3 regions of the Rhizobium sp. LjRoot98 genome follow, and region 3 is predicted to be linked to each of the others. Evidence: riboswitches for the same ligand, from Rfam matches in the RefSeq annotation. Region 3 holds a riboswitch; each other region holds the start of a gene.

Region 1 (4,082 bases), on a different contig from region 3:
TTCTTGGAGATGCGGGCGTCATCCGCCATCTCGCGGTACTTTTCCGTCACCGAAATTTCGGTGAACGGCACACCATAGACGCGCTCCACGTCGTAGGGCGAGAACAGATACATATCCTCGTTGTTCTTCGCCAGTTCGAAGGTGATATCCGGCACGACAACGCCGAGCGACAGCGTCTTGATGCGGATCTTCTCGTCGGCATTTTCGCGCTTGGTATCGAGGAAGCGCATGATGTCGGGATGATGGGCGTTCAGATAGACCGCCCCTGCCCCCTGGCGCGCGCCGAGCTGGTTGGCATAGGAAAAACTGTCTTCCAACAGCTTCATCACCGGAATGATGCCGGACGACTGGTTTTCGATCTGCTTGATCGGGGCGCCCGCCTCGCGGATGTTGGTGAGCGACAGGGCCACGCCGCCACCGCGCTTCGACAGCTGCAGCGCCGAATTGATGCCGCGGGCGATGCTCTCCATGTTGTCCTCGACCCGCAGCAGGAAACACGAGACAAGCTCGCCGCGCTGTTTCTTGCCGGCATTGAGGAACGTCGGCGTTGCCGGTTGGAACCTTCCGGAAATGATCTCGTCGACCATGTCACGGGCGATCGCTTCATTGCCCTGCGCCAGCGTCAGCGCCACCATGCAGATGCGGTCTTCATAACGCTCAAGATAGCGTTTTCCGTCAAAGGTTTTCAGGGTGTAGCTGGTGTAATACTTGAAGGCTCCGAGGAAGGTCGGAAAGCGGAACTTCTTCGCATAGGCGTGATCGTAGAGGTCGCGCACGAAGTTGAACGAATACTGGTCGAGAACCTCGCGCTCGTAATAGCCTTCGGTCACCAGATAATCGAGCTTCTCCCGCAGATTATGGAAGAACACGGTGTTCTGGTTGACGTGCTGGAGGAAATACTGCTTCGCGGCCAGCCGGTCCTTGTCGAGCTGAATCTTCCCCTCGTCGTCATAGAGGTTCAGCATCGCGTTCAGCGCGTGATAGTCAATCGCCGTTTCCGTCGCCTTCAAAGGGCGTTCGGCAGCGGAATGAGGAAAACTGTTGAGCGGTTTTGCGCCCGCATTCCGCGTCAAAGTCTCTGAGACGTCCAAAATCGTTCCAATCCGTTTCTAACGTTGGCGACGTCCTCATCGGTGCCCAGAAGCTCGAACCTGTAGAGATACGGCACTTCGCATTTGCGTGAGATCACGTCACCCGCGAGACCGAACGTCTCGCCGAAATTGCTGTTACCGGCAGCGATCACGCCCCGGATGAAGGATCGGTTGACCGCATCGTTGAGGAAGCGGATCACCTGTTTGGGAACGGCGCCCCGGCCATCATCGCCGCAATAGGTCGGCAGGATGAGGACGAAAGGCTCGCGCACATCGGGCGTTTTCGCGCCACTGCTGACGGGAATACGGGCCGATTTCAAACCGAGCTTGGCGACGAAACGATGGGTGTTTTCCGACAGACTGGAATAATAGACGATCAGCCCCATCGCTCGTCAGACCGTACTCAAGAAAGCGCGCTGATCTTGTCCGGCCGGAATCCGGCCCAATGGTCTTGGCCGGCAATCACGACCGGAACCTGCTGGTATCCGAGACCGATCACCTTTGCGAAGGCGTCCTCGTCCTTGGAGATATCGATGACCTGATAGTCGATACCTTCACGATCGAGCGCGCGATAGGTCGCGGTGCACTGGACGCAGGAAGGCTTGCTGTAGACGGTGATGTTCATGATGGTCCTCGTGGTCTGTGATGTTGCGGGCGCACGAAAGGGTTCCGAGCCGCTGCACGCGGATCCGATCGTGTGGTTTTCATTGCGAGCTGGCGAGCAGGCTAGGCGTGTACCGCCGATCGCGATCCCGCATCTCGTGGTCTGCGAATTCGATTGACTGACATGCCTTCACCCCGAAGCCTTTTTTGGCGGACATCGGAAGAACGCAACACAAAGCGGAGTCATTCCGCTGCACATCACGCGACCTTCCGGACACCCCGCCCGTGGACGTTTTGTTTAAGGCAGGTCTCCTGGCTTGCGGGTCGTGGCGCCTGCTCCGTCTTCCCGAAGACCGATGCCTTCAGTGACTTGAAATGAAACAGGCACTTGCCGCTTACAGTTGCGGGGGCAGCTCCGGATTTGCCCCGCCAAAATGGCTGAACGCACCGCATTCCCTCTTAGCCTCCGAATCTTGCGAGTCAGAGGAACCTTGAACACTAGATATAGTATACGACGTGAAAACAACGTCAATGTGTAGGCTTCGGAAACATGCCTCCTGGCACATAATTTTTCCGGCATTGTGGATAATGGGGCGTTAATACCGGGTCACAGGAATTGCAAAAGGCCCGGAGCATCGCCCCGGGCCTTCGATATTCCAGGATATTGCGAATGCCGATTTACTCGGCAGCGGCAACCGCGCGGCGGCGGCCGATCGTGGCCTGGGTGAGCAACAGCGCGCCAACGGCGCAAAGCGCGATGCCCATGGCCATTGGGACGGCGGTACCGTCGAAGAACACCGATGCGATCACCATGGCGACGGCGGCCGTGACGAAATGCAGCGTGCCCATCAGCGACGATGCCGTGCCGGCAATCTCGCCGTGATCCTCCAGTGCCAGCACCGCGCTGGTCGGAATGACCAGGCCGAGGAAGCCGTAGCCGACGAACAGGAACGCGGCCATGACCGGAAGCTGGTTGAAACCAAGGCTCATGACGATGGCCATCGCAGCCATGGTCAGTGCAAAGGCCGTTACGGCAATCCGCATGACGCGAACAAGCCCAAAACGCTCGCCGAACCAGCCGGTCGCCTGCGATACCGCGAAAAAAGACACGGCATTGACGGAGAAGGCGAAGCTGTATTGCGTCGGCGTCAGCCCATAATAATCGATCAGCACGAAGGGCGAGTTGGCGAGATAGACGAGGAAGCTGGAAATACCGAGCCCGCCGATGAAGGTCAGCGTCAGGAAATTCTTGTCCCTGAGCAGCAGGCCATATGCCGCCATGGCGCTGCGCAAACCGCTTTCGGCACGATGTTCCCTAAGGCGGGTTTCCTGCAATTGCGTCGCCAGCAGGATGAGGCCGATGAAGGCGGCGATCATCACGGCCCAGAACACGCCACGCCAGCCGTAGAATTCGATGACGGCACTGCCGGTCAGCGGCGCCAGGATTGGCGAGATGCTGAAAACCAGCATCAACAGCGACATCAGCCGGGCGGCCTGCACGCCGGTATGCATGTCGCGGACGATGGCACGCGGGATGACCATGCCGGCGGCCCCGCCGATGCCCTGCAGGAAACGGAAGGCGATCAGCGTTTCGATATCGCTCGCCAGCGCGCAGCCGATGCTGGCGAGCGCAAAAATGCCGATGCCGATGTAGAGCGGCGCCTTGCGGCCCCACATGTCGGACAGGGGACCATAGACCAGCTGCGACAGCGCAAAGGAAATGAAGAAGGCGAGCAGGCTGAGCTGCACGACGTGGTTTTCCGCGCCAAAATCCTGTCCGATCGACGGCAGCGCCGGCAGGTACATGTCGATGGCGAAAGGACCGATGGCTGACAAGAGGCCAAGGATGAGGGCAGTCCGGAAGAAGGAGGACGTCATGGGATCATCTTTCAGAAAACAGCGGTACGGAACCTGACCGGTTTCGCGCCGCGTTGCCTCACGGGATTCAATGGAAACGTTTCAAGCCCGCACGCAATGCTTGGGAGGACATCCGCGCGCTTGGCAATTTATGTCAATATAATTGGACACACGTGTAAAATTAGACACCATTGTCTAAAACGTCAAGAGGCATTATCTTGGGCTGATGAAAGCTTCGAATGACCCCATTCCCAAGATGTCCGTCCACAGCCAGCGCGGACAATGCGCCAAGCGCCTGTCGATACTGGAAGCCGCCGCCGAGGTGTTTTGCCGCCAGGGATTTGCCGGTGCGAGCATCGATGAGATTGCATCAGCAGCCTGCGTGTCGCGCCAGACGGTCTACAATCACTATCGGGAGAAGGATAATCTGTTCACCGCGGTGGTCGAGGACGTGATGGACCGGGCAAACGCCATGCTGTTCACCATCCTGTCGACCTTCCCAGAAAAGCCGGACAATCTTGAAGATGACCT
Region 2 (4,082 bases), on a different contig from region 3:
ACCCGCCGGGCGATCGCCGTCCAGCGGGACTATGCGAGCACCAATCCGGGCGGTTTTACCGGCTACGGTGCCGACGCATGGGGGCTGACATCCTGCGATGGCCCCTTACGCCCCCGCCGGCTGCAGGATGGTCGGCGCCAGCAGTTTGCCGGTTATGCCGCGCGCGGAGCGCCGCTCGGGCCGGACGATGGCACGATCGCGCCCTGGGCGCCGCTCGCATGTCTGCCGTTCGAGCCACAGGCCGCGATGTCGGCGACACGGCATATCCTGTCGAGCTATCCCGACGTTATCGACACAGGGCGTTTTATCGGCAGTTTCAACCCGAGCGTTCCGGGCAAGACGGCGGAAGGTTGGCTCAACGACCGTAGCGTTGGCCTTGATCAGGGGTTGCTGGTGATGATGATCGAGAACCATCGCAGTGGTCTTTACTGGAACATGCTGCGCGAAACGCCGGTTATCCGGCGTGGCCTCCGGCGGGCAGGCTTTTCCGGCGGCTGGCTTTAAGCTAAACCGGCTGCCAGGTGATAACAGGCGGCCCCATTGAGCGAGAACCGGGTTTCAAGCAGCTTTCGACCGGATGATGTGCGGCACGCAAAAGCCGCCATAGCCTGGCAGGCGGAGCATTTTCCGCAGGTAGCTGTGTCCCTGGGGCGGGAGGGCGGCGATTTTCTGCCGGTCAATGAGGCATGGCATCTCGGTGGCGATATGGTCGAGCGCCTGCTGGACTACCAGAATTGTTTTGCTGCCGGCATGGACGACCGCGTCAGAGGCGCCCATCTAATTTCCTTCTACAGCCACCATCTCGGCATCGCGGCAGCAGCTGTCTATTTACAGACGGGGCTGGTGCCCAATCTGCATCCGGATCGCCTTGCGTTCCGGTTCGAACCTGTCGTTCAGCATGGCAGGGGGACGCCTTCGGACACTTATCCCTCCGGTATCAGCCGCCTTCATTTTCGTTTCCGGAGCTTTGCACGCGGGGATGATTGGGTGGCAGCATTTCATGGTGGCTTCGTCGAGAGCTTCAATCCGGTGATCGGCTTGCTGCAAGGCCGCACTGGCCTATCCCCCGTCGCGCAGTGGCGGCTGGTGGGTGACGGCATTGCGGGGGCTTTTCTGGAGATCGGTGCCGCCTTGGGCGAAGCGGATCGCGCAATGGCCGCAGCGCTTGCCATCATCAAGAGGGCCGGTTCACCGGTATTTTCCGAGACGGCGCACTACGCCAAGGTCGGCGCTGTTTGCGATGGCATCCCCGTCGAGCGAATCTTCCGGCTGCGAAGCGGCTGCTGTCTCTACTATCGAACAGAGGGTGGGGATTTTTGCGATGTCTGCGTGCTTCTCGATGACGAGACACAAAAAAGCCGCCTGCAGGCCCTTGTCGAGCGCACAGGCGGCCTTTGATGTACTTGCGGCGCAAGCAATGCTAGCGCCGCAACGATAGGGCTTAAGCCGATTTCAGAAACCGGTCGTTCAGGTATCCCGAAATCACGCCGAGCACGATCCAGAACGCCAGTGTCGTTGCCAAGGCGGCGACCGCGAATTCCGCGCCGAGAACTGCGGGTACCGGGCTCGAGATGTCCGTCGGCTGTGGCGCTCCATAGACGTGCGGAGCGGCGATCAGGACAAGGCCGATGATCTTGGCCAGGATCTCACCGCGCAACACGACAAGATAGAGGCCGGCGACGGAGAGAACGATCGCTGCGATCCACCAGGTCTGCCGGTCGTGGAGATCAGCGGCAGGGAAGCCCGGCAATTCCGGCGGCAGGCCGATGGCGGGCAAGAGATGGATAGCCAGCCAGCCGCAGGCGCCCCAGAGAGCGCCGTTGCGCAGCGTGATGGGGTAATTGAAGGCGAGGCTGGCGCCCGCAAGCAGCAGGCCAAATCCGGCGCCGGCCACCAGATTGGCAAGCAATGTGCCGGAGAACCGGCTCATGCCGAACATGATGCCGCCTTCGTCTTCGTGCTCGCCTTCATGGGCGTAGGCGGGTGTGATGGGTGAGAGTGCCGACAGCATTTCGCCGATCAACGAGGAGCGGTCGAGAGAAGAGTGCTGCTGCTGGCCTTCGGTTGCGGCCGGTGGTTCGGCGGCAGGTTCCTTGACTTCATATTCCTCGGCATGAAGGATGAGCGGGACCACCCGCAACTCCTGCGCCGCCGTCATGAAGACGCCCGCGATCAATCCAGCCACCAATGCGGCCAGAAGCGTTTTGACAATCATTTGATACCCCCAAAATCAAGCGGAGCAGATCGATCTTTAGTGCTCAACGCTTGCTGTGTTTGAATTCCCACGGCAAAGCCCGCCCGATGCCGGAGCATGGGCGCAATCCACGGCCGCGTGATTTCCAAAATGAAACCCGCGATCCCCTATCGATAGAGTGTGGAAAGGCTGAGCTTCCCACTGCCTATATCAATGGCAGGGGAAACCGTAGGAGTGGCGGACGTCATGCGCGGTGTCGTGCAGCACGGCGGAATTGGCAAGGCCGGCACCGAAAACCAGGAAGCCGCCGATCAACAGGGCGAGAATAGCCGTGGTGATACGGTCATTGAGAGAAAGCGGGACGCTTGAAACTGTAGTCGTAGCCATGACAACCTCCGTGATGGCGCGTGGGAAATATCCCACCAATTGGGCACCATGCCCTTCATCAACCGGCAGGTTTCCTGGCTCGCGGCGTCAGGCACTTTCGTGCCAAGGAGCTTGTCTCACCTTCCCGCGGCAGAGGCAAAACGCCCATCGCCGCAGTGGCTTTTACCGGCTGAACGTACCGGAATGACAACCTCTGACCGCTCTACAGTCGCGGGGTCGGCCGTGATAAAGATGCCCAGAATGGGTCCACCCGTCACGTTCCCATTTACTCCCCGAAAGCGCCTCGCTCCCAGGGAACCAATTGATCTGCTGATGATTATGCCGTCACCCCGGTCATGTCAATTCGGCGCTGCGACCAACAATGGCGCATTGCGGCTCTTGATTTTTCCGCGCAGTGTCTAAATTTGATATGTAATACAGTACGAGATGCGCCTAAGTTGCAACTGGGTTTCTTTGAAGAAGCACTTAATGGTTGTTTGTTTAAAAAGTACTCTTTTTGCTCATGGAACAATAGTTCTTTAGGAACCTTGGTGTAGAATGCGGAGGCGCTGATACGCGAAGCATCCTCTGCAGAGAAAACCATGAAGGCGGCGAGGTCCGAACAGGAATTCCAGAATATTCTTCGCCGTTTGGGAATTGCGCTTGACGCTTCTCAGATCGGCGTGTGGGAGCACGACACACAGAAAGACGAAGTCGTCTGGGATTTGCAGATGCACCGGCTCTACGCAACCGGCAAGACGCAAAGGCGCGTCAAGGCGGAGGTCTGGACGAATGCGATCCATCCCGATGATTTTGCCCAGGCCCAGGCCGATTTCGACCGGGCGATTGCAGCCAAGGATGCCTATTCTTCGGAATACCGGATCATTTTGCCGGACGGTGAAACCCGATACTTGCGTTCACGCGCCTATTGCTTCGAGGAAGACGGCCATATCACCCTTATCGGCGCCGAATGGGATGTGACGGCGGATGTGCTGCTCAATCGCGAACTGCGACGGCAAAAGGCGATCGCCGAGGCGCGGGCCGTTGCCCTTGAAGCGAGCCGCGAGCGGATCGCATATGCAGCCGAACATGATTATCTAACAGGACTTCCCAATCGACGCTTCTTTGACAGGCGATTGGCGGAGCTTGCGGGGGAGGCCGGACCGGAAAAGCTGGCGATCCTGCATATCGGTCTAGACCGGTTCAAGCAGATCAACGACACTGCCGGCCATACGACGGGAGACAATGTCCTGATATCCTGTGCCAGGCGGATTGAAGCCAGTGTGCCTGAGAACGCATTCATTGCCCGCGTCAGCGGTGATGAATTTGCGGTTTTGATCGCAAATTTCGTCTCGCTGGATGACCTCAAAATCCGTGCAGAGCGGCTGGCGCAGCAGTTGAAGCAGTCGGTCTGGCATAATGAGGAGGTCTTGCGCACCGGTGGGTCGATCGGTGTCGCGGCTGCCAGTGGCCGCAATATTGGCAGCCTGCTGGCACAGTCGGATATTGCCCTGCATCGTGC
Region 3 (4,082 bases):
GAGGCGGCCGATCGCATCGATGTTGCGCGGGCCGGGTGTGGCTTCGACATAGTCGAGCACGACGAAACGGTCATTCTTGACGGCATCAAGGCTTTTGAAGGCGGGATTTTCCTTCATGAAGGCGATCTTCTGCTCGGCGCTCACGTCGCCGTAATTGACGATGACGATCGCTTGCGGATTGCGCTCGATTACCGGTTCCCAGGACACTTCGGTCCAGCTTTTCTCCACGTCTTCCATGATATTGATGCCCCCGGCCGCCTCGATCATCGCGGTTGGAATACCGAAACGTCCGGATGTAAACGGTTTTCCGGTGCCGGAATCATAGACAAAGACGCGCACGGGTTGCTTGACCTCGCCAATCCGGTTCTTGATGTCGGCAAGCCCTTTTTCGTAGCTTGCGACGAGGGCTTTCGCCCTGTCGTCGACGCCGAAGATTGCGCCGAGATTGAGAATATCGACAAACATGTCGTTCATCGTCGGCTTGGCCTTCGCCATGATGTGAATGCAGGATTCCGTCAGTTCATAGACCTTGATCTTGAACGGATCGAGTGTTTCGGGCGTCACCTCGCCACCGGCTTTCATGCCGTAGTTCCAGCCGGCGAAAAAGAAATCGGCGTCGGCATTGAGCAGGACTTCCTTGGTTGGATATTTTTCCGCCAGCTCGGGGAGCGCTTTGACGCCTTCGCGCAGCTTCTCGTCCAGCGTTTTCCAGCCGGATATCCCGGTATAGCCAACCATATGGTCTTGCAGTTGCAGAGCCAGCATCATCTCGGTGAGATTGACGTCGTGGGAAATTGCCCGCTTCGGCGCGGCATCGAAGGTGATCTCGCGGTTGCAGCTCTTGACGGTGACCGGATAGGCAAATGCCGGCATGGCGATGAGTGTCGTGGCGAGAAAACCCGCAGCGGAGGCGAGCAGGCGGAAAGAGGGCATGGTTGGTCCTTTCGGTTCAGGCGGTCTTGAGGGAAAATGAAAAACGCGCTGCGATGTTGCCCTCTACGGGATGAGCAAGGGCAGTGACGCCGAAGGTGTCCGAAATCGCGTGTGGCGTCAGTACCTCGTCCGGCCGGCCGAAGCCGACCATCCGGCCGTCGCGCATCAGCGCCACATGGGTAGCGAACGTGCTGGCCAGATTGATATCGTGCAGCGTGGTGACGATGGTCAGTTTCAGCCCGGCCAGCAGATGAAGAATTTCCAGCTGGTGGCGGATATCGAGATGGTTGGTTGGCTCATCAAGGATGATGATATCCGGCTCCTGCGCCAGCGCCCTGGCCACCAGCACCCGCTGCTTCTCGCCGCCCGATAGCGTCGAGAACTGGCGCTTGGCCATAATGGCGAGCTCGAGATGCTCTAGGCAGTGCACGACCTGTGCACGATCCTCGTCTCGCCAGCCTGTCAGCCCTTGGCGCCGCGGAATACGGCCCATCATCACCACATCGAACACGGTGAAAGGGAAATCCGCCGGCATTTCCTGAAGCACGACGGCAACGCGGCGGGCGACTGCCCGGGCTGAAAGCGTGCGAATGTCCTCGCCATCGATTTCGGTCCGGCCTTCCAGTGGCGCCACGCCGCGATAGAGGCAGCGCAACAGCGACGTCTTGCCCGCACCATTCGGCCCGACGATGGCAAGTCGGTCGCCAGCTTCCAGTGAAAAACTGACATCGCGAACAAGCATCAGATTCGTATTTGGACCCCAGCTGAGGCCCAAAACGTTGAGGCTTGCGCCCCTGCCGTCACAGCTCATGGATTGCCCCCCGGAACCACGGTTTCATTGAATGCGCTCTCCGGGATGTTCCGAGACGAGCAAGGCCGCCGGGATTCGGGCAATGGTCTTGCCGCCAAGGCCGCGGGGACGTTCGGCCTCGCGTGTCACGCCATCCGGCCGTCCGGCATAGATTACGGCGAAATCCACCAGTGCTGCGATATCGGTGTCCGGCGCGATGTCGCCAAACAGATAGGTCGCCTTGCCGCTCGCCTGGAACGCGATCGTGCAGGGACGCCGGCAACCGGCCATGCAAACGGTGCCCTCGATGGAAAAATCGGAGCCGCTGGCAACACCCATGCGCGACAGGCTGTCATTGAGGCGGGCAAGCAGTTCCAGTCCCGGGCGGCACGCGGCGCCGGTGATCCGGCAATCGGTGCAGACGGTTATGATGTGCTGTGGATGATGCGCCATGTCTTTTCCCCGGTGGCGACATCCGGAGTCCACATGGCAAAAAATCGCAAACGCGCTGAAACGTTGCTCTCAAGCCAGATTTTTTCCATCGGAACACCCCGTCCGTTGCAGTTGATCATCGATGATGGCAGGTCTCCTGGCTCGCGGGTCGATGCGCATCCACCCCTTCCCGGCGCTTGGCCAGTGGGATGTTGTGAATGCACTCTCCGCTTACAGTTGCGGGGGCAGCCACGGTTTTGGCCCCTGATGGGTCGTCCTCACCGTGTTCCCTTTTCAGCCGCTCCAAGGTCACCTGGAAGCAGCACCATCAGCTCGACATCTCGCACGATTCCACCAGCCAGGCAACGCCGGATACCGATCTTCCAATAGCCTTGTTGCGGCAGTAATGTTATTTAATAACATATTCAGTGTCAAGTGTCGCTATCGCCGGGTGAACCGGCTGGTTCTTCTCGCGTGTCGGATTTGCCGTGTCTGGAGCGCTGCCGGAATACTCCCGGCCTGGGTGGTGGCAATGCGATGTTCCTGCGGTAACTGCCGGATCCGGCAGGTTGAGCATAATCAGACTTCATCATCTGTGTTGGAGCGTCCAATGAACCTTTTCAATCCCGCCGGTCACCCGGAACGCAGTATCGCAATCTTTGCTCTTGTTGTGTGGCTAGCGACAATTGGACGGGCGATTACCATTACCTATGGCCAATGATGGCTGCAGCGAAAATGAAGATGGACGCCGAAGACGGATGAATCGCGGCTTTGGTCGCGGGCTGTTGCAGCTTGGTTTTCAGCGTTCTTGGCGGAAAACCGCCAGATTGATGAAGGGGTTCCTGCTAAAATTTGAGGGTCTGAACAAAAGACTAGGCAGATAATGTGAGAAATTTTGCCTTACGCTCTGGATTTGGTTCGTAAATTGCTCTACTGCCCCTGCCATCTCTAGTGAACATCAGACTTTGAAAGATTCACATGCAAGTATTGGTTCGCGACAACAACGTCGATCAGGCTCTCCGAGTGTTGAAGAAGAAGCTTCAGCGCGAAGGCGTATTCCGTGAAATGCGTATGCGGGAAGCATACGAAAAGCCGTCCGTCAAAAAGGCGCGCCAGAAGGCTGAAGCCATCAGCCGCCAGCGCAAGAATGCGCGCAAGCAGCTTCAGCGCGAAGGCCTGCTGCCGGCACCGAAGAAGAAGCCAACCCGCTAACAGCGGTAGCTTCTGACGAGATTGGGACTTTAAGTCCAAGGCGCGTCCGGATACCGGGCGCGCCTCGTTTCGTTGCTTCCATTACATAGATGCGCAGCTTTGTCGCCTGCCTGCTGTGAGGGCTCGAGGGCGAAAGGTAGTGGCTTGCCACCGGCGAGAGCGTGATCTGATTCCGTGCAAATTCCTTTGAGACATTTTTGGGTCGGATTAGCCGCGTTGCGCGCGTTCCCCCGTTCCGCTAAATCTCTGGCCTGCGGGCAGCACAAGCGGCTCCGTTTCGGTGCCTGTCGGGGGAAATCATGTCCGGTCAATCGCTTGTTACCTATGTCGGCGTGGCGCATCCGTGGATGTGCGACATCATGGGGCATATGAACGTTCGCCATTATGCGGCGATGTTCGATGATGCCAGTTTCCAGCTCCTCGGTCATATTACTGGCGCTGACAGTCTTGCCGATGCCAGCCGCGGCTGGGCCGATGTCCGGTCCGAGGTGGAATACAAGCACGAGACCAAGGCCGGCGCCCTGCTGACGATCCGCTCGCGTGTGATCAAGACCGGCCGCAGTTCGGTGACGTTCGAGCAGGTCATGTCCGGTTCGCTGGATGGCGTCGTCCACGCGATCAATAGAACGGTCAGCGTCCGGTTTGACCTTACCGCGCGGGTTGCCGTTGGGCTCGACGCGGAGATGCGGGCACGTGCAGAGGCGCTTCAGACGGA

The links. Region 3 has a riboswitch for cobalamin ahead of ACSQ3J_RS28095 (DUF1636 family protein). Riboswitches for the same ligand answer to the same signal wherever they lie in the genome.
Region 1: linked by a shared signal. The riboswitch ahead of nrdH (glutaredoxin-like protein NrdH) and the one ahead of ACSQ3J_RS28095 (DUF1636 family protein) in region 3 are both predicted to bind cobalamin.
Region 2: linked by a shared signal. The riboswitch ahead of ACSQ3J_RS09025 (CbtB domain-containing protein) and the one ahead of ACSQ3J_RS28095 (DUF1636 family protein) in region 3 are both predicted to bind cobalamin.

The regions. Positions count from the first base shown of each region.
Region 1 is NZ_CAXUPW020000007.1:40,534-44,615, forward strand. Features, by position in the region: gene nrdE (class 1b ribonucleoside-diphosphate reductase subunit alpha) at 1-1,010, opposite strand, end outside; gene nrdI (class Ib ribonucleoside-diphosphate reductase assembly flavoprotein NrdI) at 1,070-1,477, opposite strand; gene nrdH (glutaredoxin-like protein NrdH) at 1,495-1,716, opposite strand; cobalamin riboswitch at 1,980-2,203, opposite strand; gene ACSQ3J_RS20915 (multidrug effflux MFS transporter) at 2,373-3,572, opposite strand; gene ACSQ3J_RS20920 (TetR/AcrR family transcriptional regulator) at 3,808-4,082, shown strand, end outside.
Region 2 is NZ_CAXUPW020000002.1:71,753-75,834, forward strand. Features, by position in the region: gene ACSQ3J_RS09010 (glucoamylase family protein) at 1-504, shown strand, start outside; gene ACSQ3J_RS09015 ((2Fe-2S)-binding protein) at 541-1,398, shown strand; gene ACSQ3J_RS09020 (CbtA family protein) at 1,442-2,215, opposite strand; gene ACSQ3J_RS09025 (CbtB domain-containing protein) at 2,405-2,581, opposite strand; cobalamin riboswitch at 2,629-2,898, opposite strand; gene ACSQ3J_RS09030 (bifunctional diguanylate cyclase/phosphodiesterase) at 3,163-4,082, shown strand, end outside.
Region 3 is NZ_CAXUPW020000015.1:47,290-51,371, forward strand. Features, by position in the region: gene ACSQ3J_RS28085 (ABC transporter substrate-binding protein) at 1-933, opposite strand, end outside; gene ACSQ3J_RS28090 (ABC transporter ATP-binding protein) at 950-1,675, opposite strand; gene ACSQ3J_RS28095 (DUF1636 family protein) at 1,769-2,176, opposite strand; cobalamin riboswitch at 2,286-2,500, opposite strand; gene rpsU (30S ribosomal protein S21) at 3,134-3,367, shown strand; gene ACSQ3J_RS28105 (acyl-CoA thioesterase) at 3,667-4,082, shown strand, end outside.